Regions from separate parts of the Peribacillus sp. RS7 genome, predicted to be linked through region 1. Evidence: riboswitches for the same ligand, from Rfam matches in the RefSeq annotation. Region 1 holds a riboswitch; the other holds the start of a gene.

Region 1 (3,531 bases):
CGGTACACCTGTGTCCAAGGAAACGGATGCCATGCCTTTAGCTGCTTCATTGCACACATAATCATAATGTGAAGTGGCACCCCTGATTACCGTCCCAAGACCGATTACCGCATCATATTTACCTGTATTTACAAGTTTCTTCGCAATTAACGGAAGTTCAAAAGCACCCGGGACCCATGCGATGTCAACATCATTCTCATCAACACCATGACGCTTAAGGCCATCCAATGCCCCTCCTAAAAGCTTGCTTGTGATAAACTCATTAAATCTTCCTACAACGATTCCTACTTTCAATCCTGATCCGATTAATTGTGCTTCAATAATTTTCCCCATGTCCAATTCCTCCTAATTATTATACAGATATCATTTTTTGTTCATTTAAATGCGCTAAACTCCTTAAGCATTCGGGATGTTCAGTTCAAATTCTTGTTTCCCGATTGTATCACTTTGTTGAAGAAACCGAATCAAATCGGCTATCGTGATGAATTTCAGGTTGAATTTCTCAGCGATGACTTCCAAATCGGATACGCGTGCCATCGATCCATCTTCATTCATGATCTCGCAAATGACACCAGCTGGAGCGGCACCGCATAACTTTGCCAAATCCACCGAAGCTTCCGTATGTCCTGCCCTCCTCAGTACGCCGCCTTCTTTAGCGACTATCGGAAAAGTGTGACCAGGCCTTTGAAAATCTTCAGCGACCGAATCCTCTTTAAGAAGCTCAAGTATCGTCAATGACCGTTCAAAAGCACTGATTCCTGTGGAAGTGCTTTTATGATCGACACTAACAGTAAAAGCAGTACCATGATGATCGGTATTTTCTCCTACCATAGGATGCAGGTTCAATTTTCCTGCCAATTCTTCAGTAATGGTTGTACAAATCAAACCTCGTCCATGAGTCGCCATGAAATTAATCGCTTCCGGCGTCGCCTTTTCGGCCAACAAGACAAAATCCCCTTCATTTTCACGGTCTTCATCATCAGATACGATTACTATCTTGCCAGCTTTCAAATCTTCGATCGCTTCTTCAATTGTATGGAACATCATTACACCGCCCTTTTATTAGAATCCGTGCTCTGCCAAAAACTCTAAATTCAACCCTGGTTTTGAATCACCATTTTTCATTTGATGTATAATATATTTCCCTATCATGTCATTTTCGATGTTAACTATATCGCCAGCCGCTTTTTGCCCCAATACGGTGTCCTGATGAGTCAATGGAATCAGTGATACAGTCAAAAGGTTTCGTTCGATTCCAAATATCGTCAAGCTCGTTCCATCAATGGCTACAGATCCTTTTGGAATACAAAAGGTACTGAGCCCTTCTTCCAATTGGATTACATAATATACGGCATTTTCTTTTCGTTCTTTTTTTATGATTGTTCCGGTTCCGTCGATATGACCTGAAACAAAATGACCGCCAAACCTTCCCTGTGCACTCATGGCTCGTTCGAGATTCACAGGTGATCCCAACTTTAACGTCCGGATCGAGGAAGCTTTGACCGTTTCCGGCATCACATCGACCGTAAACAAACTTTTCGTGAAGGACGTTACCGTTAAGCAGACCCCGTTGACTGAAATACTATCCCCCAGATGAACATCTTCAAGGATTTTTTCAGAACGAATCGACAGCTCCATACTGCTTTTTCCTTTTTTCAAGGAATGGACGGTACCGATATCCTCAATGATTCCCGTAAACATGTTTTTCCCCCTTTTATAAAATATAAAAAACCCCTTAGGAAGACCTAAGGAGTTAGCAGGAGAAATGAGTGAAAAAAACTGTATACCTAAAAAGCCTAATATTTTCTTTTTTGAAAAATTAGGCGTACGTATACACTTGGGTTCCACACGTCCTTCTCCCATCCAGACTGTACTGTCGGCTTTGGAATCTCACCAAATCCTGCCTTTATCAGGCTCGCGGGCTTAGAATTTCTTCATCACCGCCGGTTGGGATTTTCACCCGACCCCGAAGGACACTATCAACACATTGCTGCGCTTTCTAGTATTATGTTGTTATTTAAAAGCCTATGTAATAGGATTTTTACGGTTATGATATTGATTGAAATGTTTTATAGTTCTGTTGAATATTGTTCATTCCTTCCAAGTATCCTACCAAAAAACTACCACTGAATTGACTTTTAATTAATGACATATTACCACGACAAAATAAAAAGAACAAGGAATGAATCTCCTTGCCCTTCTCCATCAAGCCATTTTAAAAAAGTAATTTTGGATACTTTGTATATCCTTCCGATTTTAACCACGTGTAAGGGAAGATCCCTATTCCCTTTTTTATCCTTAGCAGGCACGTTTACATCCACTTCGACGTTTTACTCTACCTTTTGTTCAATCTTTACATTTTTTGTTTAAACCCAATTAATCTCACCTCTTCAAAGTCTCGAATATGTTAATGACTAGTTTATGTAAATGAATGAAAAGAGTTTGGACCACACAATGGATACTATAAAGACTTGGCCCATAAGCTCGGCCATACTAAAAATCAAGTTAGCTGCAAGTTATATGTGATGGACCATGTCTACAGGTGTGATCCGTTTCTTCCACCATTCCTGGCATAAATGATTGTCTCCTGCCAATACAACAGCACGGCACTTCTTCCAACCAGATGAGTTATAGAACTTCTTAGCTTCTTTATCACGTTTGTATTTATTGTAATAAGCCTGCTTACCCATACTATTTCCTCACCTTCTTTCTCCAAAATAAAAATGCACCCAAAGAATGAGTGCAATATTTAAACTATTTAAATTCAATTAGTGCTTTGCAACTTACCATTAACTAAACTACTATATTGTATCGGAATGTACTTACCACCTGATTTTGATTTTACTATTCCATTCAAAATAATGCTTTTTACTCTCTTTTTTACAACACTTTTTCTCTTTTTTCTTGCAACAATCTTTTACCTTCTTACAACTGTGTTTCTCTTTTTTGCAACACTTTTTATCCTTTTTTTTCTTACAACTATGTTTCCCCATATAATCATCCCCATATCATGTATTGTTATATAATATGGATTTACTAAATTTACGCTTGTGCTTGTCCCCATTAATGAATATATTGACATCTTCTTTCTCCAAGATAAAAAGCACCCAATTGAATAGATGATAATATAACTATACAATCGAATTCAGAGGGTTTTCTTTATATATTTTCTATAAAGATTTTCTTTGGGAATTTTGCTATAATGTTGAAAAAAATTTTGAGTATTCGAATCCGATTGCAGATCAGATGTTTGTAAGTTTAGGCAATTAAGGACCCCCCATAATTATGGATGCTTAATGATTTCAAATTATCTATCCACGTTCTATAAAATGAATCTCCAATAAGTCTGGTTATATCTAACATCTGTGATTTATCCTCATAGACCAATCTTGTATTTTCGTCTTCTAATTCTGTATTCAAACCAAAAATAACAGCCTTTATCAGTTATTACTTTCAGACAATAAAAAGTTAACTTCCCTACTTCTTCAGGTGGAACTTCTTGACGATTTACAAAGTCCTCATTAAGGCTTT
Region 2 (3,531 bases), 2.6 Mb from region 1:
TTTTGTCAGAATCGCTGTATCGAAGTCCAATGACTCTCCTGCATACGTAACGGAGATTTCCTGAATCCCTTCATTCATGCACTGAGAAGCAATGGATCCCATTTGCTGAACAAGTTGATAGAATGGCTGTACCTTTTCAAACACTTCTTTAGAAATCGCTGGAAGGTTGATTGAACTGGAAACTGGATTTCCTTCGAAATAGGTCAAAACTTCTTGGGCAACCTGTACGGCTACATTTAATTGGGCCTCTTTCGTAGATGCACCTAGATGAGGTGTAGCAATGACGCTATCCAATTCAAGCAGTTTATGGCCAAGTGGAGGTTCTTCCACGAAAACATCCAGCGCCGCCCCTGCAACATGTCCTTCAACTATCATTTCATATAAATCATCTTCGTCTAGAATTCCACCACGTGCGCAGTTCAGTACATAAACTCCTTTTTTACAGGTAAGCAGTTTTTCTTTATTGATTAAACCTCTAGTTTCATTCGTTAGTGGAGTATGTACAGTAATGATATCTGCTTTAGGAAGCAATTCATTTAACGGCAGGGACGTTACGGCCATTTTCTTTGCACGATCAGCAGTCAGGAACGGATCATAGACAATTACATCCATCCCAAACACTTTAGCACGTTTGGCAATTTCCCCTCCGATACGTCCAAATCCAACTATACCTAATACTTTGCCGCGAAGTTCCGTTCCAGTATATGAAGAACGTTTCCATTCCCCATTCTTCAGTGAAGCATAAGCTTGCGGAATATGGCGCATTAAAGAAGCCATCATGGCAAATGTATGTTCTGCAGTTGAAATGGTATTGCCGTCAGGAGCATTAACCACGACAATCCCACGTTTTGTCGCAGCGGGGATGTCTATGTTATCGACGCCGACACCAGCGCGTGCTATAATTTTCAACTGCGGCATACGGTTCATTAAATCTTCCGTAACCTTCGTTGCACTTCTTACAAGTATTGCATCAATCTGATCAAGTTCGTTTTCCGCTTCCTCTACTGTCTTCTGAATAAGGTGAATATTGGAAGCCTCTGATAGCGGTCCGAGTCCTTCTGGTTTGATGGCATCTGCTACTAAAATCCGATACACGTCTAAACACCTTCCTAGGGAAAAGAATTATCTTAAATTTCAGTTAATTTTACAATTTAAATGCCAATTGTGTCAATTTGGCTTCACTGATTGTAAGCGCTTAAAACAATAATTACATTTGGATCGTATGTTTAATGCCGCACTATTAATGGCTTCAACATCGATTGCCTTAAAAGAAAAAATATTTTCATTATTATAATTTTGTGTATCCGATTTTTCTTTTAAGTGATTTATAGTCCTAAATGTATCAACTGAGAAAAAATGCTATCACAAAAAAGGAATTTCGGATATAATGGGAAAGATAAAACAAAATTTTATAGGTCTATCTTCGGGGCGGGGTGTAATTCCCCACCGGCGGTGATGAAGGAAATTCTCTTCTAAGCCCGCGAGCCTTATGGGCAGGATTTGGTGTGATTCCAAAGCCGACAGTATAGTCTGGATGGGAGAAGATGGAGGTTCCTGAGTGCGTTTCAACAGTTATTTGCTGAACGTTTGTTTGATGTAACCTTTAATTTATCCCTTTAATTCTATTGGAATTAAAGGTTTTTTATTGAGCATCAACATGATTAAGGAACCCTAACCTCTTTTTCAGGTAGATCGGAAAAGAAGGAGAGAGAACTATGAAAAAGAACAAAGTGAAAAAAACGGTCACACTGGCCATGATGGGAAGCATTTCTTATTTATTGATGCTTTTAAATTTTCCGTTCCCAGGATTTCCACCTTTTCTGAGTGTTGATTTTAGCGACATACCAGCACTGATGGCGGCATTGATTTTCGGACCGATGGCCGGGATTCTAGTTGAATTCCTTAAAAACCTATTGGATTTTGTCATGACAGGGACCTTGACTGCTGTACCAGTGGGACATATCGCTAACTTCATTGCGGGAATATTGTTCGTCTTGCCGACTTATTATGTATTTAATAAAATCAATTCAAAAAAAGGGATGACGTTCGCTTTACTTGCGGGTACAGTTTCCATGGCGGTATTTATGAGCGTTTTAAACTATTTTGTCTTTTTACCGGCTTATACCTTCTTTATGGGATGGGATGCAATGTCGGCACCCGAGTCGAGAAAGTTCGTCACGACGGCAATCTTGCCTTTCAACGTTATTAAAGGCGTGCTCATCACATCTGTATTCATGTTATTGTTCATTAAATTACAGACATGGATCAATAAGCAATCATTATATAAAAATGCTTAACGGCATTGACGATAGAAATATAAAAAAACAACCGGATATCCTTATCCGGTTGTTTTTTTATGTCTTTGGTATGGGAATATGTAAGCGACATTGGCCAAAAGAAAAAGCCATTCTCGATTGAAAATGGCTTGTACCTTTATTCGAATTTTAGTGCATCCCCGTCAAATGCCTCGTCAGCAACTTTAATAGAATCCGTTGGACATCCTTCAAATGCATCCATCATATCATCTATTAGTACATCTGGAATTTCAACGATTCCCTCATTATCGTCAAGGGTAACAAATGCAATCCCTTCGTCATCATAATCATATATATCTGGTGCTGCTGCTCCACAAGCACCACAAGCGATGCATGTTTCTTTATCCACAATAGTAAATTTAGCCATGAATATAACCCCTCCTAAGTTGATTAACAACTGATAATCTTTTTATTTCAGATTATTATCTCTTTCTTATTGTAAGACCGAATGCCAAACTTTTCAATAGAAATTGTATTGATAATAACTATCATGTAGTAGAATGTCAACGAAAAACATCGTAATAATTAACTTGGGTCCTACCATGGTTCGTCATTTAGTCACATAATTTTCCTTGTATTCATCAATAATAACGGCGATTTTTGCAGATATTTGTTACAATGGGTTTATTGGTTAAATGAAACAAGGATGTGAGTCCCATGAATAATTATCTACAGGCAATCATTCTATATGCGATAAAAAAATTTCAAGGCGAACGTTCCATTTATGCTATATACCATATGCTACAGGGAAAGAAGTCGTCACAAACAATCCAGGATGCCCATTTATTCGGGTTAACGAATATATTTGGGACAATACCTCGATTTACCCGTCAGCAATTGAATCAAAACATTGAACAGTTCCTTAAGCATGACTACATTAATTTAACGGATAAATCAGATGCATATGAAATTAGTCTGCAAGGAGAGGGAATGTTAGTCGATTACTTTAATAATAATCCTTTTCCGACGTATATAAATGGTTGGAAGTATCACAATATCACCCCGGTTTTCTGGGGAAGGTTAAACTTGCTCATTCAAACCATATCCCATATTGTCCACAATGAAAGACGTTTTTATCCGATACAACGAAATCCGAAAATCCAATATTTCGTGAAGGAATTCTTACATGCCAATCGTCAGGACCGAGTGTTGATTGCTCAACATCTATATGAAGAACTGATTTCCCTTTTAGAAAGTCAAAGTGATTTGAAACGAG

What was found. Region 1 has a riboswitch for FMN ahead of ribE (riboflavin synthase). Riboswitches for the same ligand answer to the same signal wherever they lie in the genome.
Region 2: it holds a riboswitch for FMN, as region 1 does, so the genes downstream of both, ACDZ29_RS00210 (ECF transporter S component) here and ribE (riboflavin synthase) in region 1, are expected to answer to the same signal.

The regions. Positions count from the first base shown of each region.
Region 1 is NZ_CP168135.1:2,671,816-2,675,346, reverse strand. Features, by position in the region: gene ribE (6,7-dimethyl-8-ribityllumazine synthase) at 1-333, opposite strand, end outside; partial or broken gene ribB (3,4-dihydroxy-2-butanone-4-phosphate synthase) at 406-1,044, opposite strand; gene ribE (riboflavin synthase) at 1,063-1,701, opposite strand; FMN riboswitch at 1,848-1,978, opposite strand; gene ACDZ29_RS13485 (hypothetical protein) at 2,517-2,690, opposite strand.
Region 2 is NZ_CP168135.1:25,475-29,005, reverse strand. Features, by position in the region: gene serA (phosphoglycerate dehydrogenase) at 1-1,095, opposite strand, end outside; FMN riboswitch at 1,416-1,550, shown strand; gene ACDZ29_RS00210 (ECF transporter S component) at 1,716-2,297, shown strand; gene ACDZ29_RS00205 (ferredoxin) at 2,434-2,682, opposite strand; gene ACDZ29_RS00200 (helix-turn-helix domain-containing protein) at 2,973-3,531, shown strand, end outside.